3 regions of the Methylibium petroleiphilum PM1 genome follow, and region 3 is predicted to be linked to each of the others. Evidence: predicted binding sites of a transcription regulator. Region 3 holds the regulator's gene; each other region holds the start of a gene.
What was found. The regulator FNR, encoded in region 3, switches genes on or off when oxygen is low (the NO sensors DNR and NnrR bind a similar motif). The targets are predictions, from matches to a motif close to TTGATNNNNATCAA.
Positions count from the first base shown of each region.

Region 1 (10,376 bases), 1.1 Mb from region 3:
CGCGACCGTGCGCCAGGTCCTTCGAGCGCGCGACGAGGAAGTCGACCAGGTGGTTGCGGATGCGGTAGTACTGCGGGTCGTGGTGCAGCGTGGCGCGCTGGCGGTCGCGCGGCATGGTGTTGCGCACGATCTCGGCCACCCGCGCCTGCGGGCCGTTGCTCATCAGCAGGATCTTGTCGGCCAGCAGGATGGCCTCGTCGACGTCGTGCGTGATCATGAAGACGGTCTGGTGCGTCTCGGCGCAGATCTTCAGCAGTTCGTCCTGGATGCTGCCGCGCGTCAGCGCGTCGAGCGCACCGAAGGGTTCGTCGAGCAGCAGCATCTTGGGTTCGATCGCGAAGGCGCGCGCGATGCCCACGCGCTGCTTCATGCCGCCCGACAGGGCCGACGGTTTCTTGTCGATGGCATGCCCCAGGCCGACCATCGTCACGTACTTCTCGACCTGCGCCTCGACCTGCGACGCGGCCCAGTCGGGCCACTTGCTGCGCACCGCGAAGGCGATGTTGCGGCGCACGCTGAGCCAGGGCATCAGCGCATGGCCCTGGAAGACCACGCCACGCTCGAGGCTCGGGCCGGCGACCTCGCGGCCGTCCATGAACACGTGGCCGGCGCTCGCCTGCTCCAGGCCCGCGAGCACGTTGAGGATGGTGGTCTTGCCGCAACCGCTGTGGCCGACGATGCAGACGAACTCGCCCTTCGCAACGCCGAAGTTGACGCCGTCGAACACCGGCTCGGAGGAGCCGGGGTAGGTCTTGGCCAGGCCCTCGATCTTGAGGAAGGGGGTGGGTGAGTTCATGGGCATGGGCCGGTCTTGCGCATCTGGCTTGCTTGCACCGAGCACGCAAGGGTGAGGCTGAGGCCGCGGTCGCTTCGCTGGGGTACCAGAGGCGCGCCCGCGGCCTCAGCCTCACCCTTGCCAGACGCACCGTGCGTTGCAGTGGTCGAATCCCTCCGCTGCATCCCGGCCCGAGGGCGGTGGGCTGTGCGGGCGCCCTCGCGGAGCGAGCAGCGCAGCGGACCTTCGCCGGCAGGCGAAGGCGGCACAGTGAAGCTCGCGCAGGCCACCGCCCTCGGGCCGCACGCCGAAGCGGCCCGCGAACAACGAAGGAGGTCAATCCACATACGTCACCGCCTTCTGCGCCCGCGCGAACAGCAGGTCCAGCAGCATGCCGACCACACCGATCACCAGGATCGCGAAGATCACGTTGGTGAGCGACAGGTTGTTCCACTCGTTCCACACGAAGTAGCCGATGCCGGTGCCGCCGACCAGCATCTCGGCGGCCACGATCACCAGCCAGGCGATGCCCATGCTGATGCGCATGCCCGTCAGGATGGTGGGCGCCGCCGCCGGGAGGATCACCTCGAAGGCCTTGCGCAGCGGGCTCACCTCCAGCGTCCTGGCCACGTTGAGCCATTCGCGCCGCACGCCGGCCACGCCGAAGGCGGTGTTGATCAACATCGGCCAGACCGAGCAGATGAAGATCACGAAGATGCCGCTGATCGACGAGTCCTTGATCGTGTAGAGCGCCAGCGGCATCCAGGCCAGCGGCGAGATCGGCTTGAGCACCTGGATGAACGGATCGAGCGCACGGTAGACCAGCGGGCTCATGCCGATCAGGAAGCCCAGCGGGATCGCGACCAGGGCCGCCAGCGCGAAGCCCAGCCCCACCCGCCCCAGCGAATAGGCAAGCTGCAGGCCGATCCCCTTGTCGTTCGGGCCGTTGTCGTAGAACGGGCGCGACAGGTGCTCGACCATCTTGCTGCCCAGCTGGGCCGGTGTCGGGAAGCCGGAGCGGCCGGCGGTCGAGCCGGCCTCGGCACCCGGCTCCTTGCCGAGCAGGCGGGCGTACTCGATCTGTTCCGGCGTCATCGTCGCGGCCGGCGCCGCCGCGCTGCCCGCCGCCGGCCGCGTGGCGAGCTGCCACACGCCCAGCAGCAGCGCGAGGATCAGCGCAGACAGCAGGCCGGCGCGCAGGTCGAGCGAACGGGTTCCGTCCATGGCCGTCCGATCCGCTCAGGTGCGCTTGATCGCGAAGCTGCCGAGGTAGGGCTCGGGCTGCTCGGGGTCGAACACCTTGCCCATGATCGTGAACTTCGGGTACGCGCCGTCGGGCACCTTCTGGTCGAGCTGCTTCATCGTCTTCCTGGCGTCGGTCAGCAGGAACACCTTCTCGGCGATCTGCCGGTAGTTCACGTCGCCCTTCACGTAGCCCCAGCGCTTCATCTGCGTGAGCATCCACACGGCCATGCTCTGCCAGGGGATGGGGTCGAAGTCGGCGCGGTCGGGCACGTTCCTCACGTTGCCCAGGCCGTCGGCGAACCGGCCGGTCAGCACCTGCGCCACCACCGTCTCGGGCTGGTTCAGGTAGGCCTGCGGCGAGATCACCTTGGCGATCAGCTCGCGGTTCTCGGGCTTGCGTGCCATCGCCGCGGCGGTGAGCACCGCGCGGTAGAGCGCCGCGAAGGTGTTGGGGTTCTGCTGGATGAACTCGGTGCTGGTGCCGAAGGCGCAGCACGGGTGGCCGTTCCACAGGTCCTTGGTCAGCAGGTGCAGGAAGCCCACCTCCTCGAACACCGCTCGCTGGTTGAAGGGATCCGGGCCGAGGTAGCCGTCGATGTTGCCGGCGCGCAGGTTGGCCACCATCTCCGGCGGCGGCACCACGCGGATCTGGATGTCGCGGTCCGGGTCCAGCCCGGCCTCGGCCACGTAGTAGCGCAGCAGGAAGTTGTGCATCGAGTACTCGAACGGCACCGCGAACTTGAAGCCCTTCCAGTCCTTCGGGTCGCGCTTGTCCTTGTGCTTGACGTGCAGCGTGATCGCCTGGCCGTTGGTGTTCTGGATCGTCGCCACGTTCATCGGCGTGGCGTTGGAGCCCACGCCCATGCTGATGGCCAGCGGCATCGGGCTCAGGAAGTGCGTGGCGTCGTACTCCTTGTTGAGCATCTTGTCGCGGATCAGCGCCCAGCCGGCCGTCTTGACCACCTGCACATTGAGGCCCTGCTTCGAGTAGAAGCCCAGCGGGTGGGCCATGATCAGCGGCGTGGCGCAGGTGATCGGGATGAAGCCGATCTTCAGGTCCTTCTTCTCGGGCGCCGCGGCGGCCTGCGCCAGGGCCTGCAGCGGGGCGATCGGCAGCACGCTGGCAATGGCCGCCATCGCCGTGCCCTTGCCCACCGCACGCAGGAAACGGCGCCGCACCGCATCCTGCGGGAACAGCGCCTTCACCAGCGTGGCCTCGACGAAGGCATTCGAGTCGGCCTCGAAGTCGGCCGTCTCGCTGCGGCGGCGCAGCTCGGTGCTGGCGTCCTCGGCCGCGTGCTCGGCGGCGGAGCCGTGGCGGCCGCAGCTGCACCGCATCAGCAGCGGCCGGTCGGCATCGTACGGGTCGATATCGCGCGCATCACTCATCGGGCACCCCTTGCGTTGTGGCTCGGGATCGATGCTAGGGAAGGCGTGTGCCGCGCGCGATCGTGCGCAGCGGCGATGTTTTGTAGGGGAGGCCCTACACGGCGGCCTACTGCAGGCGCAGCTCCAGGTAGGCCTGCTCGCGGAACACGGTCAGCGTCGTGCCGCTGACCGAGCGCCAGGCCAGCAGCGCCCGCGCCAGGTCACCGCTGTGGCCGATGGGACGGCCGTTCATGCCGACGATGATGTCGCCCACCTGCAGGCCGATGCGCTCGGCCAGCGAGTCCAGGCCGACCTCGCCGACGCGCGCCCCGGACGCATAGGCCCGGCGCGCGTCCAGCGCGACGAAAGGCGCCACGTCGTCGAACTCGGCGCCCAGCCGAGGCCGGGCAACGTGGCCCTGGTCGCGCAGCTCGCCGACGATCTGCATCACGATCTCGATCGGGATCGACAGGCTCACGCCGCCGGAGCCCTCGGCGCCGACGACGGTGCGGGTGTTCATGCCGACGATCGCGCCGCTGCCGTCGAGCAGCGGTCCGCCCGAGTTGCCCGGGTTGAGGGCGAGGTCGCTCTGGATGAACAGCAGCTCCTGGTCCTCCGCGAAATGACGGTCGGTCCCGCCGACGATGCCGGCCACCACCGACCGGTTCAGTCCGTAGGGCTCACCCACCGCCAGCACCCAGTCGCCTGGCCGCAGCGCCGCCGAACGGCCCTGTGGCGGCGGCTCCGGGAGCACGAGCGGCACGCGCAGCAGCGCGATGTCGGCCATCTCGTCCTCGCCCACCAGCGTGGCGGCGACGATGCGCCGGTCCGGCAGCCGGACCGCAATGCGCTGGCTGCCGGCCACCGCATGCGAGGCCGTGACGATCAGGCCCTCGGCGCCGGAGATCACGAAGCCGGCGCCGATGCGGTCGGCCACGCGTCCTGCACCGACGCGACGCCGGGCCTCGGGCTTCTGCAGTTCGGCGGCCGAATACTCCAGGCCGACACCGAACACGCCCACCGCCGCCGAGAGCCCCTGCCGCAGGGCCGGCGCAAAGCTTGCCGGCGGCATGCGCGGCGGGTCCGCATCGGGCGCCTTCGGGTGGGCACACGACGTCAGCAGCGCGGACGCACCGGCCGCGGCGAGCGCCGCCGCTCCCACTGTGCGGCACCAGCGGGCCTTCGCGCCGCTCACCCGGCCCGAGGCCACGGATCGCGGCGGTTCATGAATAGGCCGCACGCCCGGCATGGTGTTCGTGTTCGTGTTCGTGCTCGCAATCATCGCAGCGGCTGGCCTGTGGCCGCTCGATCAGGCGCGCCGGCTCGATCGGTGCGCCGCATTCGACGCAATGACCATAGCGCCCGGTCTCGAACCGCGCGAGCGCCGCGCGCACCTCGCCGAGCACGACCGCGTCGGGCCGCGGCGCGGCGGATTCGGCGATGGCTGCACCATCGCACAGGCGGGTGGTGATCGTCTCGGCCATGTCCACCAGACGGCGCTCCAGGTCGATCAAGCGGTGCCGCAACAGGCTGCGGGTCGGTTCCTGGAGCCCGGCGGGGCAGACACCGCGAGGCGCGCCGGAGCTCACCGTCCGAAGAGTCGTCAGCGTCGGGCGCATGGAGTACCTCCGATTCCTTGCTCGCGCTCCGTGCGCGGCGTCCGGAACACTCTAGCCAGCCCCCCGCGCCGTGGCTTGCGCTGCATCAAGCACGCCGCCCGAAGGACCACGCGCCCGCAGCCTCTGCACTTGATCCTGGACAAGTCCGGGCGCCGTCGCGGCTCCTAGACTGGAACGACTGGCGGGCTTCCGATCGAGGCACCTTCTCATGTTCAAGCACCTTCTGGTTCCCGTCGACGGCAGCGCGCTGTCGGAACGCGCGATGCAGGCGAGCATCGACTTCGCCCGCCAGCTCGGCGCGTCGATCACCGCGTTCATCGCCGAGCCGCCCACACCCCCCGCGGGTTCGACCCACAGCGCGGCCCGCTATCTGCGCGACCTGGAGACCCACGCCCAGGTCGCGGCCGAGCATGCACGCGGCGTGCTGTCGGCGTTCGAGCGGCGCGCCAGCGACGCCGGCATTCCGTTCGACGGCTGCTTCGCGCAGGCCCACGAGATCGACGCCGCCATTGCGGACGCCGCACGCCAGCGCGGCTGCGATCTGATCGTGATGGTGACGCACGGTCGCGGACTGTTCGGCGAGTGGCTGTTCGGCTCGCAGACCCGGGGCGTGATGGTGCGCAGCAAGCTGCCGCTGCTGATGCTGCATTGAAATCTCGAGGACCCTCCGCATGAACACCCGACCCTGCGCGGACCTCCGCGACGACCTGCTGGCCCGCGAGGCCCGACTGCGCGATGAGCTGCGCGCCCACCGCGCCCGGCTGCTCGAGCCCGCGGCGGCCACCGGCAACACCTTCGTCGCCGGCAGCGAAGGCGCGGCGGCCGACGCCGAAGACGAGCTCGACATCACGCTGATCAGCCACTGGCAGCGCGAGCTCGACGAGGTGAGCGCCGCGCTGCAGCGGCTGAACACCGGCAGCTACGGTCACTGCGAGCGCTGCGGCGAGCCGATCGGTCTGCCGCGGCTTCGTGCGCTGCCCGAGGCCCGCCACTGCCTGGACTGCCAGGAGCAGGCCGACCGGGCGGTCCATCGCACCTGACGGCTCACCACCACGCGACGCTCCAGGCGAGCGCCAGGCTGACGGTCAGCGCCAGCCCGACGCGCAGTGCGTAGGCACGACCTCCTGCCACCATCGCCACACCGCAGCGCGTCATCGTGTTGGCGCTGACGGCGAGCAGAACGCCGTGCAGCAGGGCCTCGGTCGGCAGTTCGCCCGCCGCGTGCAGCGCGGCCAGCGATGCGATCGGCGCATGCGCATCGACCAGCGCGGCGAGCACCACGCTCAGCTCCAGTCCGACATCGCCGTAGTGGCGTTGCGCATTGCCCACCAGCAGCGCGACCAGGCCGAGCGTCAGTGCCACCGCGAGGGCTTCCCGCGGTCGCAGCGCGCTGCGCGGCGGACCCGCCGGCGGTTCGTGCACCGCCCCGGCCGTGCGCAGCGACAGCAGCCCGACCGCCAGCGCACCCGCCGCACCGGCCAGCGCCGGCAGCAGCAGCGCCGCCGCGGCCGGTGGCGACAGCAGGACGCTGATCAGCAACGCCTGCAACCAGGTGGCCACACCCGACAACACCGCCCCACCCGCCAGCAGCGCCGCCTGCTCGGGCCGCTCGCGCGCCCGGCCGCCGAGCGAGGCCACCGTGGCAGTGCTCGACACGAAGCCCGACACCAGCCCGGCTGCCAGCACGCCGCCCCGCGGTCCCAGCGCACGCAGCGCCACCTGGCCTGCCGCCTGCATCGCCAGGATCAGCAGCACCAGGGCGGCGAGCGGGCGGGGATCGATCCCTCCCAGGGCATCGAGCGATCGCGCCGGGATCAGGGGCAGCACGATGAGCGCCAGCGCCGTCAGCAGCAGCCCATCGTGCAACTCCTGCTCGCTGAGCAGCTCGGTTGCGAAGCGGTGCAGGCGTTCACGTGCTGCCAGCAGCACCGCCAGCCCCGCACCGCAGGCCGCCCCGAGGGCCGGCGAGAGGACCGACTGCACGCCGATCAGGTAGGTGGTGAACAGCGCCAGCTCGGTCGTCAGGCCAGGATCGCGCGAACGGCTCTTCGCGTGCGACAGCGCGGCCAGCCCGGCCACCAGCAGGGCGCCGACGATCACCAGCCCGGGCACCGGCACCCACTGCGCCAGGCCGCCGGTGGCGGCCGCGACGGCAAAGCTGCGCAGGCCCGCGGCTTCGCGGTCCCGACCGCGGCCCTTGCGGCGCTCGCGCTCGACGCCGATCAGCAGGCCGGCACCGAGGGCCACCGCGAGGCCGAGGGCACCGTCCGGCAGCGTGACCCCGCTCACAGGTCCAGCGCCGCGCCGTGTTCCGGCACCGACACGCGCCAGCCCAGTTCGTCCTGGATGCGCAGCCGCAGCGTGTCGGCCGCCACCGGCTCGCCGTGGACGACGAAGCAGCGCTCGGGCGGTGTCTCGAAGCCGCGCAACCACTCCATCAGCCCGTCGGCATCGGCATGGCCGGAGAAGCCTTCGAGGTGGCTCACGGTGGCCTTCACCGCGACGTACTCGCCGTGGATCTTGACCTCGCGCGCACCGCCCACCAGCGCCGCGCCGCGCGTGCCGCCGACCTGGAAGCCGGGGAACACGATGTGGTTGCGCGGGTTGGGCGCCAGCGCCTTCAGGTGGTGCAGCACGCGCCCGCCGGTGGCCATGCCGCTGGCCGAGATGATGACCTTGGGCCAGCGCTGGCGCGTCAGGCGCTCGGACGCCTCGGGCCCGGCGACCAGCGTCACATCGTCGGTCAGCGTGGCCGCCTCGCGCGGCGTGATGCGCAGCAGCTTGCGGTGGCGCTGGTACAGCGCGGTCGCGGTGCTCGCCATCGGGCTGTCTAGAAAGAGCGGCAGGTCGGCCGGGATCTCGCCGGCCGCCTTGAGCCGCTGCAGCACCAGCAGCAGGGCCTGCGCGCGACCGACGGCGAACGACGGCAGCAGCACGCTGCCGCCGCGGCGCACCGTGGCACGCACGATCTCGCCCAGATGCGCCTGCACGTCGTCGCGCGGATGGCAGCGGTTGCCATAGGTCGACTCGATCAGCAGCACATCGGCCTGCGCCACGCGGCCCGGCGCGGGCATCAGCAGGTCGTCGCCGCGACCGAGATCGCCCGAGAACACCAGCGTGCGGCCGTTCGCGCGCACGCTCACCGACATCGCCCCCAGCAGGTGGCCGGCGGGGGTGAACTCGATGCGGGCGTCGCCGACGCGCACACCGCGCCCGGCCGGGGCCACGCCGATGCGGGCGATGGCGCGCTTGGCGTCGGCCACGCCGTACAGCGGCAGGGCCGGCGCATGCCGCGACCAGCCGCCGCGGTTGGCGCGGCGTGCGTCCTCCTCCTGCAGGTGGGCGCTGTCGAGCAGCAGCACCTCGGCGAGGTCGCGCGTGGCGGCGGAGGCATACACCGGGCCCTTGAATCCCTGCCTCACCAGCACCGGCAGCCAGCCGCAGTGGTCGAGGTGGGCGTGGCTCAGCACGACCGCGTCGATCTGCGCCGGCGGCACCGCCAGCGGCGCCCAGTTGCGCTCGCGCAGCGTCTTGTAGCCCTGGAACAGGCCGCAGTCGAGCAGCACGCGCGCGCCGCCCATCTCGACCAGGTGCTTCGAGCCGGTGACGGTGTCGGCGGCGCCGAGGAAGGTGAGCTTCATGCGCGTCGGTGGCCCGCGGGCCAGTGCATCGGACACGCCGCACTCTGGCACAGCCGGCGCGCAACGGCGCCGCGACTCGCCGGCGGCTGACCTGGATCAAGCTCACGTTCCGCCACCGGCCGCCCGGCCGCGCGCCGTCAGACCTGCATCAGCTCCTGCCGCACCGCGTACAACGCCAGCTCCACGTCGTTGCGCACCCCGGTCTTCTCGAGGATGCGGGCGCGGTAGGTGCTCACCGTGTTGGACGACAGCACCAGCTGCTCGGCGATCTCGCCGACGCTCTTGCCGGCCGCGAGCAGGCCGAACACCTGGTACTCGCGGTGCGACAGGCGCTCGTGCAGCGGGGCCTCGTCGTCGCCGACGCCGCCCTTCCTGCTGCCGATGCCGGCCCCCACCGCGCCCGCCAGCTGCTCGGCGACGCTGGGGGTGATGAAGAGCTTGCCCTGCGCCACCCTGCGGATGGCGTCGATCATCTGCTCGCTGTCGGCGCTCTTGTTCAGGTAGCCGGCCGCGCCGAGCTTGAGGCTGCGCACCGCGTACTGCCGGTCGGGATAGGTGCTGAGCATCAGCACCGGCAACCTCGGGAACTCGGCCTTCAGCGACTTCAGCACGTCGAGTCCGTCGCGCTGCGGCATCGCGATGTCGAGCAGCACCACGTCGGGCGGCGTGCCGGCGGCGGCGCCGGCGCGCACCAGGGTCATCGCGTCGGGGCCGTTGCCGGCTTCGCCGGCCAGCGCGATGTCCCCGGCGTCGGCCAGGATCTGCTTGATGCCCTGGCGCACGATCACGTGGTCGTCGCAGATGACGACGCGGATCATGGCCGCTCCTCCGGCGCGAGCGGCATCACCAACCGCACCAGCGTGCCCTGGCCGGGCGCGCTGTCGATCGTGAGGCGCCCGCCGAAGTGTGCCGCGCGCTCGCGCATGCCCATCACGCCGTAGCTGCGCGGGTCGTTCAGCGCCTCGGCGGTGGTGCCGACGCCATCGTCGCGCACATCGAGGTAGAGCACCGGCTCGGGCGGCGCATCGACCACGATGCGGATGCCGACGCGACGCGCCTTCGCATGCCGCGCGATGTTCGACAGCAGCTCCTGGAAGATGCGGAACACCGCGATCGCCGACCCGCCCTCGGGCGGCGCGACGCCGGCGGCCACGTGCACCTGGATGTCGGCCTCCAGCTCGGCGCTCTCCAGCCACTCCTGGGCCTGCCACTCCAGCGCGGCCCACAGGCCCTGGTGATCGAGGATGCTGGGCCGCAGGTCGGTGATGATGCGGCCGACCTTGTCGACCGCGGTGTCGATCAGCGCGCCCATGCCCTCGCACTTGGCGGCCAGCGGCAGGCGGTCGGCGACGCGCTTCTCGAGCCAGTTGACGTCCATCTTCAGCGCCACCAGCAGCGAGCCGAGTTCGTCGTGGATCTCGCGGGCGATGCGGGTGCGCTCCTCTTCGCGCACCGTCTCCAGGTAGGCCGAGAGCCGGCGCCGCTGCGCGAGCGCGTCGCTGAGCGCGCGGGTGCGCTCGGCGACGCGCTGCTCCAGCCGGTCGTTGGTGCGTTCGAGCTCGCGCTTGGCGCGCACCAGCTGTTCCTCGGCCTGCTTGCGCGCGGTGATGTCGACGAAGGTGACCACCGCACCCACCACCGCGCCGGCCTCGACGATGGGGTAGGACGAGTACTCGGCCTGAAAGGAGCTGTCGTCGGCGCGCCACAGCACCTCGTGGTCGATGCGGC
Region 1 is NC_008825.1:3,695,093-3,705,468, forward strand. Features, by position in the region: gene MPE_RS17625 (ABC transporter ATP-binding protein) at 1-802, opposite strand, end outside; gene ntrB (nitrate ABC transporter permease) at 1,112-1,999, opposite strand; gene MPE_RS17635 (CmpA/NrtA family ABC transporter substrate-binding protein) at 2,015-3,409, opposite strand; gene MPE_RS17640 (S1C family serine protease) at 3,516-4,598, opposite strand; gene MPE_RS17645 (TraR/DksA family transcriptional regulator) at 4,612-5,007, opposite strand; gene MPE_RS17650 (universal stress protein) at 5,216-5,659, shown strand; gene MPE_RS22885 (TraR/DksA family transcriptional regulator) at 5,679-6,047, shown strand; gene MPE_RS17660 (MgtC/SapB family protein) at 6,052-7,296, opposite strand; gene MPE_RS17665 (MBL fold metallo-hydrolase RNA specificity domain-containing protein) at 7,293-8,648, opposite strand; gene MPE_RS17670 (response regulator) at 8,786-9,466, opposite strand; gene MPE_RS17675 (sensor histidine kinase) at 9,463-10,376, opposite strand, start outside.
Region 1: a site for FNR is predicted at 5,137-5,150, ahead of MPE_RS17650 (universal stress protein). Genes of this name have one in related genera too.

Region 2 (10,376 bases), 810 kb from region 3:
GTCCTCATCGACCAGGACAAGTGCCGCGGCTGGCGCATGTGCGTGAGCGGCTGCCCCTACAAGAAGATCTATTACAACTGGAAGAGCGGCAAGGCCGAGAAGTGCATCTTCTGCTACCCGCGGATCGAGGCCGGGCAACCCACGGTGTGCTCTGAAACCTGCGTCGGCCGCATCCGCTACCTGGGCGTGCTGCTGTACGACGCCGACCGCATCGCCGAGGCCGCGTCGGTGCCCAAGGACGCCGACCTGTACCAGGCGCAGCTCGACATCTTCCTCGACCCGAACGACCCGAAGGTGATCGCGCAGGCGCGCGCCGACGGCATCCCGGAAGCCTGGATGGACGCGGCGCGCAACAGCCCCGTCTACAAGATGGCGGTGGAGTGGAAGGTGGCCCTGCCGCTGCACCCCGAGTACCGCACGCTGCCGATGGTGTGGTACGTGCCGCCGCTGTCGCCGATCACCGCGGCGGCGCAGGCGGGGCACGTCGGCACGGTGGGCGAACTGCCCGACGTGCGCCAGCTGCGCATCCCCGTGAAGTACCTCGCCAACCTGCTGACGGCGGGCGACGAGGCCCCGGTGGTGCGCGCGCTCGAACGCATGCTGGCCATGCGCGCATTCATGCGCGGCCGCCACGTCGACGGTGCCGACAACAGCGCACCGCTGCAGCAGGCCGGCATCAGCCAGGCCACGGTGGAGGACATGTACAAGATCATGGCCATCGCGAACTACGAAGACCGCTTCGTCATCCCCACCACGCACCGCGAGTACGCTGAGAACGCCTTCAACGTGCGCGGCGGCTGCGGCTTCAGCTTCGGCAACGGCTGCAGCGAGGGCACCACCGAGACGAGTCTTTTCGGCAGCGAGAAGAAGCGCACCATTCCCATCAAGGCGGAGCTGTGACCATGGCCTTCTTCAACACCGCCCCGCGCCGCATGGCGCACACGCTGCGCGCCATCGCCTGGCTGCTGCGCTATCCCGACGACGAGCTGCGCGCGGCGCTGCCGGCCATCGCGCAGGCGCTGGTCGACGAAGGCGCGCTGCAGGGCCATCGCCTCACCGAGGTGCAGGCCTTGATCGAGCGGCTGATCAAGCTGCCGGCGCTGCGCACCGAGGCCGAGTACGTGGAGCTGTTCGACCGCGGCCGCCGCACCGCACTGCACCTGTTCGAGCACGTGCACGGCGACAGCCGCGACCGCGGCCCCGCGATGATCGACCTGGTGCAGACCTACGAGCGCGCCGGCCTGCTGCTCACCGACGGCGAACTGCCGGACCACCTGCCCGTGGTGCTGGAGTACGCGAGCACGCAGCCGCCCGAGGCGGCGCGCGAGTTCCTGCGCGAGCTGGCGCACATCGTGCGCGCCATCTTCACGGCCACGCTGGACCGCGGATCGCCCTACGCCAGCCTGCTGGCCGCCGTGCTGGAGCTGGCCGGCGAGCGCGCCGAGCGCGTGCAGTTGCCGCCCGAGCCCGAGCTGGACGAGGCCTGGGCGGAGCCCGAGGCCTTCGGCGGCTGCTCCACATCGGGTCAGTCGAGGCCCGACCAGCCGCAACCCATCCACATCCACCGCAAGGCCGCCGGTGATGCCGCGCGCCACGCGGCCTGAGCGCACGCCGAAGGACACCGCGCCATGAGCTCCCTCCACCACTTCCTCTTTGCGGTCTACCCGTACATCTGCCTGGCCGTCTTCCTGATGGGCAGCCTGGCCCGCTTCGACCGCGACCAGTACACCTGGAAAAGCGATTCCAGCCAGATGCTGCGCAAGGGCAACCTGGGCTGGGCCAGCGTGATGTTCCACGCCGGCATCCTGTTCCTGTTCTTCGGCCATGCGGTGGGCATGCTCACGCCCACCGCCGTCTACACGCTGTTCGTCACGCCGGCGCAGAAGCAGATGCTGGCCATCGTGGCCGGCGGCGTGGCCGGCGCCGTGTGCTTCATCGGCCTGAGCGGCCTGATCTGGCGCCGCATGACCGACCCGCGCATCCGCTACACCAGCCACCGCACGGACCTCGCCATCCTGTGGATCCTTTGGGTGCAGCTGAGCCTGGGCCTGGTGACGCTGCCCTTCTCGCTGGGCCACAGCGACGGCTCGATGATGCTGATCCTGTCGCACTGGGCGCAGGGCATCGTCACCTTCAACCCCGACGCCGCGGGCCTGGTGAACATGGCCTGGCCGTACCAGGTGCACATCGTGCTCGGGCTGACGATCTTCCTGCTGTTCCCCTTCAGCCGCCTGGTGCACGTGTGGAGCGGCTTCGGCAGCGTGAGCTACCTGCTGCGGCCCTACCAGCTGGTGCGTTCGCGGCGGCTCAACCTGCCGGCAGGCCACAACGGCGGGGTGCGTCGATGAACGCCGCCCTGCCTCACGTCAACGGCGTGGCACTCGCCACGGCCGCCGAAGGCACGCTGCCGGCCGACGAGCTGCGCCGCCGCGCCCACCAGGAGCTGCTGCGCCAGCAAGCCATGGCCCAGGGCCTGCTGGCCGCCGACGACCCCGCCCCGGTAGAGGGCGCGCCCAGCGAAGCCGCCAGCGAGGCCATCGAGGCCCTGCTCTCGCAGGCCCTGGCCGTGCCCGAGCCCGACGAGGCCACCTGCCGCCGCTGGCACGCCGCCAACCCGACTCGCTTTGCCCAGGGCGAGCGCGTGCGCGTGCGCCACATCCTGTTCGGCGTGACCGACGGCGTGGACATCACCAGGCTGCGCGCCCGCGCCGAGGCCTGCCTGGTGGAGCTGCGCAGCCGCAGCCGCAGCGAGATCGATGCGCCCGTGGCCGAGGGCGACCGTTTCGCCACCGCCGCCGCGCGCCTGAGCAACTGCCCCAGCGGCGAACACGGCGGCGAGCTCGGCTGGCTCGAGGCTGCGGACTGCGCGCCCGAGTTCGCCCGCGCCTTGTTTGGCCAGCCCGAGCTGGGCATGCTGCCGCGCCTGGTGCACACACGCTTCGGCCTGCACGTGGTGGAGGTGCTGCAACGCCAGAGCGGCCGCGTGCCCGGCTTCGAGGCCGTGCAGGCCTCGGTGCGCGCCGCGCTGCAGCGCCAGGCTTTTGCGACGGCGCTGCGCCAGCACCTGCAACGTCTGGCCGGCGAGGCCCACATCGAAGGCGTCGAGCTCGACGCCGCCGACTCGCCGTTGCTGCAGTAGCCCAGGGCCCGCCATGCCCGAAGACGACCTGCTGCAGCGCCTGCGCCGCTTCCACGACGACGCCTTCCCCACGCAGCGCAGCCTGTTCCGCCACCTGGTGGACGACGGCCAGCACCCGACCACGCTGTTCATCGGCTGCAGCGATTCGCGCATCGTGCCCTACCTTCTCACGGGCGCAGGCCCGGGCGAGCTGTTCCTGGTGCGCAACGTCGGCGCCTTCGTGCCGCCGCACGACCAGAGCCAGGGCTTCCACGGCACAGCCGCGGCCATCGAGTTCGCGGTGCTGAACCTGAACGTGCAGCGCATCGTGGTCTGCGGGCACACGCACTGCGGCGCCATCCGTGCGCTGTACGGCGAGGTGCCCGCCAGCGCTACCAACCTGCGCGCCTGGCTGGAACTGGGCCGCGAGGCCACGCTGCCCGTGGCAGACCCTGGGCCCGAGGCGCTGCGCCGCACCGAGCAGCGCGCCATCGTGCTGCAGCTCGAGCGGCTGATGGACTACCCCATGGTGCGCGAGCGGGTCGAGGCCGGGGTGCTCTCGCTGCACGGCTGGCACTACGTCATCGAGGACGGCGAGATCCACGTCTTCGACATCCAGCGCGGCGGCTTCGTGCCCGCCGGCCTGGCCGACAACGCCGGCACCGGGCCGTACCGCTTCTCGGAAGGCTTTGGTGCTGAGGGCATCCAGGAGCCCGTGTGATCCCGATCCGGCCGGCAGCCCACAGCAGCCCGACGCCACCGCCCAGCGCGGCGGCGGCCACGCCCTGGCGCTGGGCGCGGCTGGCCACGGCGCCGCATCGCCTGGCCTTCTTTGCCGGCGGCGTGGCGCTGGCGGCCACGGGGCTGTGGTGGGCGCTCATGCTGGCGCTGCGCCACGCGGGCATCGCCACGCCCTGGGCCGTGGTGCCACCGGTGGCGCACGGCCTGCTCATGGCGGTGGCGTTCAATCCGCTGTTCATGATCGGCTTCCTGTTCACGGCCGGCCCGCGCTGGCTGGGCCTGCCCGACGTGCCCGGCAGCAGCCTGGTGCGGGCCGTGCTGGCGTATGGCGCCGCGATGGCCGTGCTGCTGCTGGGCGTGCACCTGCACGCAGGGCTGGCCGCTGCGGGCCTGCTGGGCGCAGCGGCCGTGTGGACTCGGCTGCTGTGGCGGTTTGGGCGGCTGGTGCGCGCCAGCCGCGTGCCCGACACGCTGCACGCCCGCGCCATTGTGGCCACCAGCGCCCTGGGCGCGGCGGCCATGGGGGTGGCGGCACTGGCCCTGGCGGCGGGCCGTGTGGACATCGCCCGCGCGACCACGGCCGTCCTGCTGTGGGGCTTCGTGGCGCCGGTGTTCGCCATCGTGTCGCACCGCATGCTGCCCTTCTTCACCACCAGCGCCCTGCCGCTGCACCACGCCTGGCGGCCCGACGCGCTGCTGCAGTGGATGCTGGCCGCGCTGCTGGCCACCGCCAGCGGCTCCGCGGCCGAGGCGATGCTGGGCGTGCTGCCGGCCTGGGCACAGGCCCTGCTGCTGGCCGTGCAGGCCCCCACGGCGGTGCTCATGCTGTGGCTGGCGCTGCGCTGGGGCCTGGTGCAGAGCTTCGCGGTGCGGCTGCTGGCCATGCTGCACGCTGGCTTTGTGTGGCTGGGGATCACGTTTGCGCTGCTGGCCGTGGCCCGCGGGATGGCGCTGTGGCAGATCGGTCCCGGCTCGCTGGGCCTGGCGCCGCTGCATGCGCTGACGGTGGGCTTCCTGGGGGCTACGCTGCTGGCGATGATCACGCGCGTGGCCGCCGGCCACAGCGGCCGGCCGCTGGTGGCCGACGGGCCCGCGCTGCTGCTGTACGGCGCGGTGCAACTGGCGGCGGTGGCGCGTGTGCTGTCGGCGCTGTGGCCCGACGCGCCCGTGGCGCTGCTGCTGCTGGCCGCCTTTGCCTGGGCCGCGGCCGCGGTGGGCTGGGCGCTGCGCTACGGCCGCTGGATGGGCCGGCCGCGGGCCGACGGGCGGCCGGGCTGATTCTTGAACCGGGTCAAGGCAGGCCGGGCGCCGAGCGGGCTCAATGGGCGCGTTCCTCAATCCTGCCCTTGACCGCCATGTCCGACACCCTCATCGCCGAACCCCGCTCGATCGACGTGCGCACCGTGCCACCGCCGCAGCGCCACCCGTTGATCTTCGGCACCTTCGACGCACTCGCCCCGGGTGATGCGTTCGAGATCGTCAACGACCACGACCCGCTGCCGCTGTTCTTTCAGTTCGACCGCACGCGCACCGGCCAGTTCGACTGGCGTTACCTGCAGCAGGGGCCCGCCGTCTGGCAGGTGCGCATCGGCCGCGTGGCCGAGGGCCAGCCGTTGGGCGACACCAGCGGCTGCTGCGGCCACTGCCAGTGTTCGCCATGAACGCCCCCGCCACTTGGCCCCCCGCGCTGCGCGCCGCGCTGGAACGCGTGATCGACCCCGAGTCGGGCATCAACATCGTCGACATGGGGCTGGTGGAAGGCCTGCGCGACGACGCGGACGCCGTGGCGCTGGACCTCATCATGACCAGCGCCGCCTGCCCGATGGCGGGGCTGATCGCCGAGGACGCGGAGGCCGAGCTGCAAGCCGCCGTCGGCGCCGACCAGGCCGTGCAGGTGCAGGTGCTCGACGAGCCCGCCTGGCACCCCAGCCGGCTCAGCCCCGCGGCGCGGGAGCAGCTCGGTTGGGATCCCGAGAATGAGTACCACCCTGAACACGACCATTAGCCCGCCGCAGCGGGCAGCCGGCCGAGCGGGTGGCGTCGTCGTGAAGCCGGCCCTCGCCGCCCCGTCGCCACCACCGCGCCGCGGCCCCGCCTGGCAGCGCCTGCCCCTGCTGCTGCCCGGGTTGCTGGCGATGCTGTTCGGCCTGGCTGCCGGGCTGTGGCGTCTGGGCGCCTGGGTGCCCGAGGCCCCGCCGGCCGCGCTGGCCCGCGCCGCCGTCGGCCACGGGGCGCTGATGGTCTGCGGCTTCTTCGGTGTCGTCATTTCGCTTGAACGCGCCGTCGCCCTGGTCACGGCGCTGCCTCGACAGGCCGCTTGGCCGCGGCGCGCACTGCCCTACGCCATGCCGCTGCTGGCGGCCCTGGGCACAGCGGCCCAGCTGGCAGGCCTGGCCGTTGCCGCCGCCGCCCTGTGGCTGCTCGCCGCACTGGCCCTGCTGCTGGCCACGCTGGCCATCTGGCGCCGCCAGCCCGAGCCCGTCGTCAGCGTGCTGGCGCTGGCCGCCGCCGCCTGGGCTTGCGGCAACGCGCTGCTGCTGGCCAGTGCCAGCGTGGCCGCGGTGGTACCGTGGTGGCTGGCTTTCCTGGTGCTCACCATCGCGGGCGAGCGGCTGGAGCTCAGCCGCCTGGCCCCGCGCCCGCCGGGTGCGGCCGCCGGCTTTGCCGTGCTGATGGCCTCAGTGGCTCTGGCGCTGCTGGTGCACACCCTGGGCGTGCTGGCAGGCAACCCGGTGGCCCCGGATGCCCTGGCGCCGGGCTCGACGGCCACCGTCTGGGCCAAGGCCGGCGCCCGCGGCTTCGGCGCAGCCCTGCTGGGCCTGGCGATCTGGCTGTGGCGCCACGACCTCGCCCGCCGCACCGTGCGCCAGCGCGGCCTGCCCCGCTACGTGGCGCTGTGCCTGCTGGCTGGCTACGCCTGGCTGGGCCTAGCGGGCGGGCTGATGGCCACGCAGGGCCTGCAGCCCGGCACCGCCACCTGGGACGCCGCGCTGCATGCGCTGCTGCTGGGCTTCGTGTTCTCGATGGTCCTTGGCCACGCGCCCATCATCCTGCCGGCCGTGCTGCGTGTGGCCGTGCCGTTTGCGCCCCGGCTGTTTGCGCCGCTCGTGTTGCTGCACGCCTCGGTGGCGCTGCGCGTGGCCGGCGGCCTGGCCGGCAGCGCCGGCCTGCGGCAGGCGGGCGCCTGGCTGTCGGTGCTGGCCATCGCGGCCTTCATCGCCACGGTGATGTCGCTGGTGCGGCGGCGCAGCGCCTGCGACGGCCGCAGGGCCGCTGCCTAGGCCTCGCCGCACCCCAGGCGCCTGGCTCGCGAGCCCTGAGGTTCAGGCCGTGCGCGCGATGCACAGCGTCACCAGCGCCGACGCGTTCTCCAGCGCCAGCAGCGCGTGCGGCTCCTGGCGCGGCAGGTGGATCAGGTCGCCGGCCTGCATCACCTGGCGGCCCGCCGGCGTGTCGAAGGCGATGCGGCCTTCCAGGCACAAGACGGTGATCTCGCCCGGCGCGCGGTGCTCGGGCAGGCCGCGCCCGGCGGGCAGCACGATGCGCACGAGCTCCAGCTGCTCGGCCTTCAGGATGGCCGTGGTGCGGTGTTCGGCCAGGCGCTCGCCGTAGGGCGCGAGTCGCACGACCTCGCCGGGTCGGGCATGGGCTTGGGCCATCGGGCGGGCTCCTTTCGCGCGGTCGACGCGCCCTGATCCAGTTCAAGGCGGCGGGTACTGGGACACCTCAGCATCACGACGCCCTGTGCGGCCGATGCTCGCACAGCGCCCTGCCCACAGGCCCGAAGCCCCTACCCGCGACGACCACCCCATGAACATCCCCACCGCCCGCCCGATCGGCGCCCTTCCTCGCGCCGGTGCTGCGGCGGATGGCGATGCCCGAGCCCACGCCGGCGTGAGAGGTGCTCAAACCACCGGCGCGTCGCTGGCCGAGCACATCGTGGAGCGCTTCCACGAAGGCCATCGGCGCGACCTGGCGGCTCTGCAGGGCCTGCTCGCCGCCCTGCCACCCTCGCCGCCAGCCATGGCGATGGCGCGGCACCTGGCGGCCTTCGCCGCCGAGCTGGAGCGCCACATGTTCAAGGAGGAGATGCGCCTCTTCCCCATGATCGACCAAGGCGGCAACGCGCTGATCGGCGTGCTGATCGACGACATCACCCGCGAGCACGCCGCGCACGAAGCCACCGTGGCCACGCTGCGCGCGCTGCACCAGGCGCTGCTGCACGAGCCACCGGCGCCACCGGTCGCCACCACGGCGCCGCTCGGGGCGCTGCTCGAACGCTTTCTCACCGAGCTGGCCGAGCACGCCGCGCTCGAGGAGACGCAGCTGTTCGCGCCCTTCGCGGCGGCCCCGCGCCGGCCGCCGCCGGGCTGAGCCGCGACCCCGCCGCGCCGCTGTTTCTGCAGCACGTTTGCGCTCCATCAAGAACCCGCCGAACAGGCCGCCCGGAGCACTCAACACACCGGCCGGCAGGGCCGATACGTCCGGCATGCCGACACGGCGCCGCCGCGTCGCCAACGAATCAGAACCTGCCGCGCCCAAGGAGGGCGCCACCATGAACTGGATCCAGCGCCTGACCATCGCCCGCCGCATCGGCGTCGGCTTCGGCACCCTGCTCGTCCTGGCCGCCGTGATGGCCGGCCTGGCGCTGCTGGCCCTGCAACGCACCGGCGACGCCGTCGACCGCATCGTGCAGGGTGAATGGGTCAAGGCCGGCGCCGCCGCCAGCATCGACACGCTCACCCGCGCCAACGCCCGGCGCACGATGGAGCTGTTCTTCGTCGAGGGCTCCGCCGCCGCGGCCGTGCGCGAGCGCATCGCCGCCAACCGCCAGGGCATCGACGAGGCCATGGCCACGCTCGAGCGTCTGGTCACGCTGCCCGACGGGCGCGAGAAGCTGGCCGCGATGAAGACAGCGCGCGTGGCCTACGTGACCGCGTTCTCCGAGGTCGACCGCCTGCTCAAGGCCGGCCAGCGTGAGGCCGCCCAGGCGCAGCTGCTGGGCAGCACCCTGCCGGCGCTCGACGCGCTGCAGCAGCGCGTGCTGGACATGTCGCAGTTCCAGGCCCGGCTGGCCCGCGAGACGGGGGCCGAGGTCGCGGCCCGCATCCACCAGGCGCTGATCGGCCTGGGCGTGCTCGGCCTGGGCATGCTGGCGGCCGCGGCGGGGCTGGGCACCTGGCTGGCCCGCGCCATCGCGCGGCCCATCGAACAGGCCGTGGCCGTGGCCGAACGCGTGGCCTCGGGCGAGCTGGGCCATCGCCTGGAGTCCCGCCAGGGCGGCGAGCCCGGCCGCCTGATGCACGCCCTGGCGCAGATGGACCAGATCCTCACGCGGCTGGTGGGCCGCGTGCGCGAGGCCAGCGAGAGCATCGCCACGGGCTCGTCGCAGATCGCCACCGGCACCACCGACCTCTCGCAGCGCACCGAGGAGCAGGCCTCCAACCTGCAGCAGACCGCGGCCTCGATGGAGCAGCTGGCCGGCACCGTGCGCCACAGCGCCGACGCCGCGCGCAGCGCGTCCAGCCTCGCCCAGCAGGCGCGCGACGAGGCCGCGCAGGGTGGCGAGCTGATGCAGACCGTGGGCCAGACCATGCAGCGCATCAGCGAGGCCAGCCGCCGCATCGGCGAGATCAACGCCGTCATCGACGGCATCGCCTTCCAGACCAACATCCTGGCGCTCAACGCCGCGGTGGAAGCGGCGCGCGCCGGCGAGCACGGCCGCGGCTTCGCGGTGGTGGCGTCGGAGGTGCGGGCGCTGGCACAACGCAGCGCCGAGGCGGCGCGCTCGATCAAGGAGCTGGTGGCCGGCAGCGTGGAAAGCGTGAGCCACGGCCAGGCCAGCGTGGCGCAGGCCACGCAGCAGATCGACGCCATCGTGGCCCGCGTGCGCAGCGTGAGCGACACCGTGGCGCAGATCAGCGGCGCGGCCGACGAGCAGTCGCGCGGCATCGAGCAGGTCAACCAGGCGGTGACGCAGCTCGACCAGGTGACGCAACAGAACGCGGCGCTGGTAGAGGAGAGCGCCGCGGCCTCCGACAGCCTGAAGCACCAGGCCGAGCAGATGGTGGCGGCGGTGGGCGTGTTCCGGGTGGGTGCTGCGGTCGCGGCCTGAACACGGGCCTGAGCACGGGCCTGAACGGGGCCCCGTCTGGGGCCGGTGCAGTCTGCTCAGGCCCGGGGCGTGGCCGCCGGCGGCCTCAGCCGAAGTGCACCGGCTCGCCGACGGCGTCGAAGGCCAGGAAGCCCTCGATGCGGCCCTGCTTCACGGCGTCCACCATGCGCTGCAGGGCTTCGTCGGCGGCCCCGGGGCGATCGGCCATGGCGGCGACGAACACGATGTCCCAGGCCGGCCCGGCCTGGCGCGCCTCGGCCTGCAGCGCCGCGAACGAAGGCAGCTCGGCGGGCGACTTGTCCACGCACATCAGCGGCGCCAGTTCGCCGCCCTCGCCGGCCTCGAAGCGTGCGCGCTGGGCCGGCGTGGCGCCTTCGGGCAGCTCGGCACGGGTGAAGACGA
Region 2 is NC_008825.1:1,819,796-1,830,171, reverse strand. Features, by position in the region: gene narH (nitrate reductase subunit beta) at 1-900, shown strand, start outside; gene narJ (nitrate reductase molybdenum cofactor assembly chaperone) at 903-1,604, shown strand; gene narI (respiratory nitrate reductase subunit gamma) at 1,629-2,348, shown strand; gene MPE_RS08580 (peptidylprolyl isomerase) at 2,345-3,139, shown strand; gene MPE_RS08575 (carbonic anhydrase) at 3,153-3,839, shown strand; gene MPE_RS08570 (NnrS family protein) at 3,836-5,137, shown strand; gene MPE_RS08565 (DUF2249 domain-containing protein) at 5,215-5,520, shown strand; gene MPE_RS08560 (metal-sulfur cluster assembly factor) at 5,517-5,864, shown strand; gene MPE_RS08555 (DUF8744 domain-containing protein) at 5,836-7,140, shown strand; gene MPE_RS08550 (cupin domain-containing protein) at 7,183-7,518, opposite strand; gene MPE_RS08545 (hemerythrin domain-containing protein) at 7,670-8,233, shown strand; gene MPE_RS08540 (methyl-accepting chemotaxis protein) at 8,415-9,974, shown strand; gene MPE_RS08535 (hypothetical protein) at 10,060-10,376, opposite strand, start outside.
Region 2: a site for FNR is predicted at 7,551-7,564, ahead of MPE_RS08545 (hemerythrin domain-containing protein). Genes of this name have one in related genera too.

Region 3 (10,376 bases):
GCCAGCCGCCGCAAGGTGATGGCCGGCGACAACACCACGGGCCATGTCTGGGACGAGGATCTGCGCGAGCTGAACAACCCGCTGCCGCTGTGGTGGATGGGGCTGTTCGTGCTGACGGTGTTGTTCGGTGCGCTCTATCTGGTGCTCTATCCGGGGCTGGGCACCCACCCAGGCCAGCTGCGCTGGACCTCGCAGTCGGAGTACGAATCGGAGATGGCGCGCGGTCGCGCCCAAGTGGAGCCTCTCTACGCGCGCTTCACCACGATGTCGGCCGCCGAACTGGCGCGTGACCCGCAGGCCCATGCGCTGGGCGAGCGGCTGTTCATCAACAACTGCGCGCAGTGCCACGGTTCCGACGCGCGGGGCAGCAAGGGCTTTCCGAACCTGACCGATACCGACTGGCTGCACGGCGGGTCGCCCGAGCAGATTGCGCAATCGATCGCCCAGGGGCGCCAGGGCATGATGCCGCCGATGGCGGCGGCAGTCGGCAGCGCCGACGATGTGCGCAATGTCGCGAACTACGTGCTGAGCCTTTCGGGCAGCCCGCACGACAGCATCGCGGCCCAGATCGGACGCACCAAGTTCACGGCCTGCGCAGCCTGCCACGGCCCGGGCGGCAAGGGCAACCCGGCGCTCGGCGCGCCCAACCTCAGCGATCGGATCTGGCTGCACGGCTGGGGCGAGGAGGCGGTGGTCCGGATGATCAACGAAGGCAAGACCAACCTGATGCCGGCGCACGCCGGGCGGCTGAGCGATGCGCAGATCCAGGTGCTCGCCGCCTACGTCTGGGGGCTCTCGAACGGCGGGGCCACGACAACGGCCGCAGCGAAATGAGTCCCCGCCGCCGCCCTGGCGCGAGTTGTCGATGAGTCGACCGGCGTCACGCGTGATCCCGATCGCGCCGGTGTCCGACGACACCGGCGAGATGGTCTCGCTGTATGCGAAGCAGGCGACCATCCACGCACGCTCGGTGCATGGCTGGTTCGCTGCGTGGCGCTGGGCGCTGGTGTGGCTCACGCAGCTGGTGTTCTACGGGCTGCCCTGGCTGCCCTGGAACGGCCGCCCGGCGGTGCTGTTCGACCTGGGCGCACGGCGCTTCTACATCTTCGACCTGGTGCTCTACCCGCAGGACTTCATCTACCTGACGGGCCTGCTCATCCTGTCGGCTTACGGGCTGTTCCTGTTCACCGCGGTGGCAGGCCGCCTGTGGTGCGGCTACGCCTGCCCGCAGACGGTCTACACCGAGATCTTCATGTGGGTCGAGCACCATATCGAGGGCGACCGCCAGGCGCGCCTGAAGCTCGATGCCGCGCCCTGGGGCGCCGCGAAGCTGGCCCGCCGGTCGGCCAAGCACGCGGTGTGGCTGGCGATCGGCCTGTGGACCGGCTTCACCTTCGTCGGCTACTTCACGCCGATCCGCGAACTGGGCGGCGAGGTGCTCGCGCTGATCGGTCTGGCCGGCCCGGGGTCGGCCGGGCCCGGCCCCTGGGAAGCGTTCTGGGTGCTGTTCTACGGCTTCGCGACCTATGGCAACGCCGGCTTCATGCGCGAGCAGGTGTGCAAGTACATGTGCCCGTACGCGCGCTTCCAGAGCGCGATGTTCGACCACGACACCCTGATCATCAGCTATGACGGCGGGCGCGGAGAGCCGCGCGGCTCGCGCCCGCGCAGCCTGGCGCACGACGCGCTGGCCGCCCAGGGCAAAGGCGACTGCATCGACTGCACGCTGTGCGTGCAGGTCTGCCCGACCGGCATCGACATCCGCGAGGGGCTGCAATACGAGTGCATCGGCTGTGCCGCCTGCATCGACGTGTGCAACGGCGTGATGGACAAGATGGCGTATCCGCGCGGACTGATCCGCTATGCGACGCAGAACGGCCTGACTGCCGGCCAGAGCAGGCTGGACTGGCGGCGTGTGTTCCGTCCGCGCGTGCTGGTCTACGGCGTGATCCTGCTGCTGATCTCGGTCGGCTTCGTCACCAGTCTCGTGCTGCGCAGCCCGATGCGCGTCGACGTGGTGCGCGACCGCGGTACGTTGGCAAGGCTGGTCGACGAAGGGCGCATCGAGAACGTCTACCGGTTGCAGATCATGAACGCCACCGAGTCGGAGCAGCGCTACCGGGTGGTGGTGAGCGGCATCGCCGGCGCGCAGGCGCAGGTGCGTGACGAGGTGCGGCTGGCCCCGGCCGAGTCGCGCTGGGTGCCTGTCGCGGTGCAAGTGCCGCCGCAGAGCGCCGCGGCCCTGGGCCCCGGCGCCCACCCCCTGCGCTTCGAGATCATCCGCGAGGCCGACGGCATGCAGCCGGCGGCCAGCGTGTCCGAGAAATCCACCTTCGTCGTGCCGCGCTGAACGCGGCCCTCTCCGGAGCAACCCATGACCCCGAACGAGAACGCAACCCGCCCGACGCCCGCGCCCGAGCGGCCGCTGCCCTGGTGGCGCGAGCCCATGCTGTGGCTGGTGCTGGGCGGCCCGCTGGCGGTCGTGGTGGCTGGCATCGTCACTGCCGTGATCGCCGTGCGTGGCAGCGACCCGGTGCTCAGCCGCAGCAGCGAACCGCTGGGCAGCGACACGCCGGCAGTGCAGGCGCGCAACCATGCGGCCACGCCGCGTCCCGAGCGCTGAACGTGGTGCCGCCCGTCGACCCGGAGCTCGCGACGATGAGACAACGCACGCTGTGGATCGTCTGGCCGTCGTTCCTGATGGCGGGTGTGCTGGAGGTCCTGGTGTTCAGCGCAGCCGACCCGGCGGAACTGAGCGGCTGGGTCGGGCGCGCGCTGGAGACGGTGTCGCCGGCTGGCGTCTACACGCTGGCCTTCTTCGCGTTCTGGACCGTGTGCGCGCTGACGTCGATGTTGACGCTGCTGCTGGCAATGCCGGAGCCGGCCAATACCGAGCCGCGCCGCTGGCCCTGAGTCGCGCCGGGCGAGGCAGGCGGCGAACCTTCAGCAGGCCGGGCCGTTGACGAGCCGGCGCAGCCCGGATTCGTCGAGCACGCGGATGTCGCGCTGCTTAACCTCGAGCAGGCCTTCGTCCTGGAACTTCGAGAAGGTGCGGCTCACGGTCTCCAGCTTGAGACCGAGGTAGCTGCCGATCTCCTCGCGCGTCATGCGCAGCACGAGCGACGAGGCCGAGAAGCCGCGTGCCTGCAGGCGTTGCGTGAGGTTCAGCAGGAAGGCCGCGAGCCGCTCCTCGGCCCGCATGCTGCCGAGCAGCAGCATCACGCCGTGGTCGCGCACGATCTCGCGGCTCATGATCTTGTGGAACTGGTGCTGCAGCGGCGTGGATTCGCGCGACAGCTTCTCGAGCTGCGAGTAGGGGATCTGGCAGACCTGGGAGTCCTCCAGCGCCACCGCGTCGCAGGCATGGCGGTCGGTGCTGATGCCGTCCAGTCCCAGCAGTTCGCCGGCCATCTGGAAGCCGGTCACCTGGTCACGGCCATCGTCGGCGGACACGCAGGTCTTGAAGAAGCCGGTGCGCACCGCATAAAGCGACTCGAAGCGATCCCCGGCGTGGAACAGCGTGTCGCCGCGCTTCACGGGGCGGCGGCTGCCCACCAGCTGGTCGAGGTGGTCGAGATCGTCGTCCGACAGCCCCACCGGCAGGCAGAGCTCGCGCAGGTTGCAACTGGAGCATGCGACCTTGAGGGCCTCGATGCGGATCGGTTCGCGTTCCATGCGCTTCATTATGATCTTGTGCGCGGCCCGCGATGGAGCATGTGAGTCGGCGGCGGCGTCGTGAGGGGCAAGTTGCATGATCGACCTCAAGCTGTGCATGGATTGTCGGAGGCCACCGGCGACCGGCCTTGACCCAGATCAAGAGCCCGGTGAGAGGCCCTCGGCACAGTCCGGACATGCCCCCTCCGACCCTGACCGACATGCTGGAACCGGCTGCGCCGAGCGAGGAACTCCTGAGTCGTCTGGACGCCGGTGGGCCGCGCTACACCTCCTACCCGACCGCCGACCGCTTCGTGGAGGCCTTCGGCCCCGCTCAGTACCGGCAGGCCCTGGGCCAGCGCCGCAGCGGAGCCCCGGCGGCCGGCGCGGTGGGCGGCGGCACACCGCTGTCGATCTACGTTCACATCCCATTCTGCGAGTCGGTCTGCTACTACTGCGCCTGTAACAAGGTGATCACCCGGCAGCACCGGCGCGGCACCGAGTACCTGGAGTGGCTGGGCCGCGAGGTGGCATTGCACCAGGACGTGATCGGCAGCCGCCAGCGCGTCAGTCAGCTGCACCTCGGCGGCGGTACGCCGACCTTCCTGGACGATACGGAGCTGTCGCAGCTGATGGCCCTGCTGCGCGGTGCCTTCGACCTGCAGCCGCAGGCCGAATGCTCGATCGAGGTCGACCCGCGCACCGTCAGTGCCTCGCGGCTGGCGCACCTGAAGGCGCTGGGTTTCAACCGCCTGAGCTTCGGCGTGCAGGACTTCGACCCCGAAGTGCAGCACGCGGTGCATCGCGTGCAGCCGGCCGAGCAGGTGGAGGCACTGATCGCCAGCGCGCGCGCATTGGGCTTCGATTCGATCAACGTCGACCTGATCCACGGCCTGCCCAAGCAGACCCCGGCCTCGCTGGCCCGGACGGTGGAGCAGGTGGCGCGGTTGCGGCCGGACCGCGTGGCGCTCTACAGCTATGCGCACCTGCCGCAGCGCTTCAAGCCGCAGCGGCGCATCCATGCGGCAGACCTGCCAGGCACCGCCCAGCGCGTGACGATGCTGTCGAACGCGATCGCCGCCTTCCTGGCGCACGGTTACGACTACATCGGCATGGACCACTTCGCCCTGCCGGGTGACGCGCTGGCCGCGGCCAAGCGGCAGGGCCGGCTGCACCGCAATTTCCAGGGCTACAGCACCCAGCCCGACTGCGACCTGATCGGCCTGGGCGTCTCGGCCATCGGCCGCATCGGTGCGACCTACAGCCAGAATGCGAAGACGCTGCCGGAGTACCAGGACGCCCTGCGCTCCGGGGAACTGCCGGTGGTGCGCGGCCTCGTGCTGACGCGCGACGACGTGGTGCGCCGCTCGGTGATCATGGCGCTGATGTGCCAGGGGCGGGTGGTGTTCGAATCCATCGAACTGGCTCACCTGCTCGATTTCCGCCGCTACTTCGAGGCCGAACTGCGCCGGCTGCAGCCACTGGCCGGGCAGGGGCTGATCGAGATCGACGACGACGCGATCCAGCTCACCCCGCTGGGCTGGTACTTCGTGCGCGCCGTGGCGATGGTGTTCGATCGTCACCTGCAGGCCGACCGCGATCGCGAACGCTATTCGCGGCTGATCTGACGCAAGGGACAGTCACGGCATGAGCCTCTCGCTGGTGGCGGCCGGGCTGGCGATCGGCATCGCGGGCAGTCCGCACTGTGCCGCGATGTGCGCCGCGCCCTGCGCGGCGATCGAGCGGTCCTGCGGTGGCGCACGGCCTGCGCGGGCCGCCGCCGCCCTGCATCTGGGGCGCCTGCTGTCCTACGGCCTGGCGGGGGCGCTGGTGGCCACCGGGGCTGGATGGATGGCCGAACTGGCCCAGGCCACCCGCTGGTTGCGGCCGCTGTGGACCCTGCTGCAGGTGACCGTGGTGGTGTTTGGCCTGTGGCTGCTGGTGGCCGGACGCATGCCCCGCATCGTGCTGGGCACCGGCTCCGCACCCGGCGTGGCCGTCCCCATGCTCGGGCCGCTCCCTGCGAAGGGGCGGCGGCGCGGCTGGGGCTGGGCCGGTACGGCCGGAGCGCTGTGGGCGGCCTGGCCTTGCGGCCTGCTCTATTCGGCGCTGGTCGTTGCGGCGCTGGCCGACGGGCCGCTGGCGGGCGCTGCGGTCATGCTCGCCTTCGCGCTGGGCGGCGGGCTGGCCTTGCTGTTCGGCCGCGGCGTGCTCGGTCGACTGGGGCAGGGCGCCAGCGCGGCGAGGTGGACCGGTGCCCTGCTGGTGATGGCTGGCGGATGGGCGATCTGGCTGCAGCTGACCGGTCCGTCCGGGCCATGGTGCAAGGTGGTCTGATGCAGCGGATCGATGGTGCTCGCGGCCGCCGTCCGGCGGCTCGCTGCACCGCACGATGGCTCGCCTAGAATCGAAGCCACCCCCCCTGTTCCTTCCGACCCCTTACCCAGCGGAGACGCAAGTCCATGTACCAGCACATCAAGGTGCCTGCCGACGGCCAAAAGATCACCGTCAATGCCGATTTCTCGCTCAACGTGCCCGATCAGCCGATCATCCCCTTCATCGAGGGCGACGGCACCGGCTTCGACATCACGCCGGTGATGATCAAGGTGGTCGACGCGGCGGTCGAGAAAAGCTACGGTGGCAAGCGCAAGATCCACTGGATGGAGATCTACGCCGGCGAGAAGTCGACCAAGGTCTACGGCCCCGACGTCTGGCTGCCGGAAGAGACGCTGCAGGTCCTGAAGGAGTACGTGGTCTCGATCAAGGGCCCGCTCACCACGCCCGTGGGTGGTGGCATCCGCTCGCTCAACGTGGCGTTGCGCCAGGAGCTCGACCTCTACGTCTGCCTGCGCCCGATCCAGTACTTCGAGGGGGTGCCGAGCCCGGTGAAGGAGCCGCACAAGACCAACATGGTGATCTTCCGCGAGAACTCGGAGGACATCTACGCCGGCATCGAGTTCGAAGCCGAGAGCGAGAAGGCCAAGAAGCTCATCAAGATCCTGCAGGACGAATTCGGTGTCAAGAAGATCCGCTTCCCCGCCACATCGGGCATCGGCATCAAGCCGGTGTCGCGCGAGGGCACCGAGCGCCTGGTGCGCAAGGCCATCCAGTACGCGATCGATAACGACAAGCCCAGCGTGACCATCGTGCACAAGGGCAACATCATGAAGTTCACCGAGGGCGGTTTCCGCGATTGGGCCTATGGCCTGGCGCAGAAGGAGTTCGGCGCGCAGCCGATCGACGGCGGCCCGTGGTGCAAGTTCAAGAACCCGAAGACCGGCAAGGAGATCACCGTCAAGGACTCGATCGCCGACGCCTTCCTGCAGCAGATCCTGCTGCGCCCGGCCGAGTACTCGGTGATCGCCACGCTCAACCTGAACGGGGACTACGTGTCCGACGCGCTGGCCGCGCAGGTGGGCGGCATCGGCATTGCGCCGGGGGCCAACCTGTCGGACTCGATCGCGATGTTCGAGGCCACCCACGGCACCGCGCCCAAGTACGCCGGCAAGGACTACGTGAACCCGGGCTCCGAGATCCTGTCGGCCGAGATGATGCTGCGCCACATGGGCTGGACCGAGGCGGCCGACCTCGTCATCTCGTCGATGGAGAAGTCGATCCTGTCGAAGAAGGTCACCTACGACTTCGCGCGCTTGCTGGACGGCGCCACGCAGGTCAGCTGCTCGGGCTTCGGGCAGGTGATGATCGACAACATGTGATGAGCCTGCCGGCAGGTGCCGGTAGCCACATATCAGGCCCAGTGCATTGATTTGCCTGGGGCTTTTCATCTTGCGGCATACGGGCTCGCGAAGATCTCGATGCAGGACTGCGGGCGCGCTGGACCGCGTTCGCGGCAGCGTTCCTGTCGGGGCTCGGGAGCGAGGCGGCCGGCGGCAGGCAGGCGCCTGCGGCGAATGCAGCGCCTAACGCGGTGCGCGAACGCCGCGAGCAGGAACGCGATCTGGGCCAGCGAGCGGATCCAGATCGGCCACGGTGCCATCGCACGCTCCAGCCGATCGACTTCATCGGCCATCGCGCGGAATCCGGCAGGATCGACGTAGTCTTCGCGGCCACGAGGCACTTCGAAGTATCCGTTGCAGTTTTGCGTTCCCACGTGAGCGATTGAAACGCAGGCGGTGGAGCGACGGGCGTGCGTCGCTCAGGCGACGAGCCAGTCGGTTGCCGCGCCACCTTTTGAAGGGGAATTGCCTGCGTCCAGGCGTTCCGCAGGCCACGCGGCCGGCGTGAGAGATTCCGCTGGCGCCACCGTCAAGCACCGGGCGCTTGTCCTACGCGAGCTTGCGGCGGCGTCCTTGTGACATCGCGGTCCGGATGTCCGAGCATGAGGTTCCTTCAGAGAACCAAGGAGTGCCGACATGGGCAAGTACTTTCTGGGCTGGATACTGGGCGTGCCGACGATCGTGCTGGTGGTCCTCTACCTCGTCTTCAACTGAAGCCGGGCGCGGAGCTTCCGATGGCCTGGTTCAGGTTCCGTTCCCGCAAGTCCGCCGTGGAAGCGTCGCGGCAGCCGTCGGCCGCGCCGCTCGATCTGGAACTCGACGATTCCGCGGCCTCCGATCCGACCTGGCTGGACTCGACCCGTGAACTGCGCACCGGCCTCACCGTGATCGAGCATCCGATCGATACGCTGCCGGGGGAGTTGCAGGAGGCGCTCTCCACCGCAAGAAGGGCGGCCAGGCGACGGCCCTGAGCGCAGGCTGGCCGGGTGGGCTGCGAACCGATTGCCGATGGTGGGCCGCACGTTGTAATGTGTCGACCGACATGGATGCCGGCTACCAATCCTTCAACAACCGCGACGAGCTGACGCGCGCCCGTGTGGCCGGCTGCTTCTCGTGCCTGGGCATCTTCCGCCCGGCCGACATCGTGTTCTGGCTGCACGAGGACAGCACGGCGGCGTGCCCGATCTGCGGGGCGGACACCGTGCTGCCGCACGTGGACAGCCTGGCCGCTCTGCGGGCGATCCACGCCGGCCTGGTGAGCACCGAGGAAACGATCCCGGCCGTGCTGGACATGACGCCGCCTGCCGGTCGCGGGCCGGGCGGGACGTAGCCCGGTCGCCGGCATGCCGTGGCATCTTTCGCACTGCACGGCCGTTGCATTGTGTCCGCCCCTCAGAGAGGGGGACGGCAGCGGGCCCGGCATTTGCGATGCTTCTTCCCGCAGCCGGCACGCGCGTTTCGCGCGCCGCCCCGCAGAGGGAGCCATGGCATTCTTCAAGTCCCCCAAAAAGCGCGCACGTCCGTCGCCCGATCTGGAGTGCGTGGTCCCGGTCAGTCCCGAGCCGCCCGCCGACCCCCAGGGCGCGGGCTGGCTGGTGTCGTCGTTCGACCTGCGTCAGGGTCTCGACGTGTCCGAGTCGCCGCTCGACACGCTGCCGGGCGACCTGTTCGCGGAACTGCAGCCGGCTCGCCCAGCGCCGGACGAGGCGGCCGGGCATTCCCGCTGAAGCCCTGCTGACTGCATGAATCCGGTGCGCAACAGGCGCGCGTTGGGGCAGAGCCGAAGTCCGCCGGAGCGGCATCGCCGCATTCCAGTGCACGCCGCGCGCCTGTTCGGCGCGGATGAGCCTCAGAGGCCGGCGGCCAGTTCCCGGTCGTTGGCCGGAGCGCGGACCGCCGCCGGGTCGGCGCGGCTTTCCAGCGGGGCGATGTTCTGGGCCAGCTTGCCCTTGGGGCCGTCCACCAGTTCGAAGCTGACGCGGGCGCCTTGCTTCAGCGTGCGAAAGCCGTCCATCAGGATGGCCGAGAAATGGGCGAACACGTCTTCGCCGCCACCCTCGGGTTCGATGAAGCCGAAGCCCTTGGCATCGTTGAACCACTTGACCGTGCCGTTGACCATGGACGTTCTCCAACCCCTCGACGGACGATTCTGGGCAGGGCGGCCGCGGCCTGTCAAGCCGGCGCCGGCCGTGACGGACGAACGGGATAGGGCGGCCAGCGTGCGTGCACGGCGTGCGGAGGCCTTGAGTTCGGGCTCAGTGGTGTCATATTGACCGGCATGGAAGTCGCTTCCCAGCAGTCGATAGAATCTTTTCCATGCCCGACGACACCGTACCGCCCACTCCCCCGAAGCGCCCGGTCACCAAGCCGGACGACGGGCAGGGCGCGGTCGTGGCCGAACGGCAATCGGCCCGCGTCGAGCCGCCCCGGATGTACCAGGTGGTGCTGCTCAATGACGACTACACGCCGATGGAGTTCGTCGTGATGGTCCTGCAGGAATTCTTCCAGCGGGATATCGAGACGGCGACGCAGATCATGCTCAAAATCCACCACGAAGGTCGGGGCGTGTGCGGCGTCTACACGAAAGATGTCGCCTCGACCAAGGTCGAGTCGGTGCTCGCTGCGGCCAAGCGGTCGGGGCACCCGTTGCAATGCACTATGGAGGCCGCATGATTGCGCAAGAACTGGAAGTCAGCCTGCACATGGCGTTCGTCGAAGCGCGTCAGCAGCGCCACGAATTCATCACGGTCGAGCATCTGCTGCTCGCGCTGCTCGACAACCCGTCCGCCGCCGAAGTGCTGCGCGCCTGCTCGGCCAGCCTCGATGACCTGCGCAAGAGCCTGACGCAGTTCATCAAGGAGAACACGCCCACGGTCGGCGGCACCGACGAGGTCGACACCCAACCCACGCTGGGATTCCAGCGCGTGATCCAGCGCGCGATCATGCACGTGCAGTCCACCGGGTCCGGCAAGAAGGAAGTGACGG
Region 3 is NC_008825.1:2,625,615-2,635,990, reverse strand. Features, by position in the region: gene ccoP (cytochrome-c oxidase, cbb3-type subunit III) at 1-834, shown strand, start outside; gene ccoG (cytochrome c oxidase accessory protein CcoG) at 866-2,350, shown strand; gene MPE_RS12470 (hypothetical protein) at 2,375-2,623, shown strand; gene MPE_RS12465 (hypothetical protein) at 2,659-2,913, shown strand; gene fnr (fumarate/nitrate reduction transcriptional regulator Fnr) at 2,944-3,675, opposite strand; gene hemN (oxygen-independent coproporphyrinogen III oxidase) at 3,852-5,282, shown strand; gene MPE_RS12450 (sulfite exporter TauE/SafE family protein) at 5,302-5,991, shown strand; gene icd (NADP-dependent isocitrate dehydrogenase) at 6,117-7,370, shown strand; gene MPE_RS12440 (hypothetical protein) at 7,436-7,684, opposite strand; gene MPE_RS12435 (hypothetical protein) at 8,126-8,362, shown strand; gene MPE_RS12430 (hypothetical protein) at 8,434-8,721, shown strand; gene MPE_RS12425 (hypothetical protein) at 8,876-9,118, shown strand; gene MPE_RS12420 (cold-shock protein) at 9,241-9,510, opposite strand; gene clpS (ATP-dependent Clp protease adapter ClpS) at 9,708-10,064, shown strand; gene clpA (ATP-dependent Clp protease ATP-binding subunit ClpA) at 10,061-10,376, shown strand, end outside.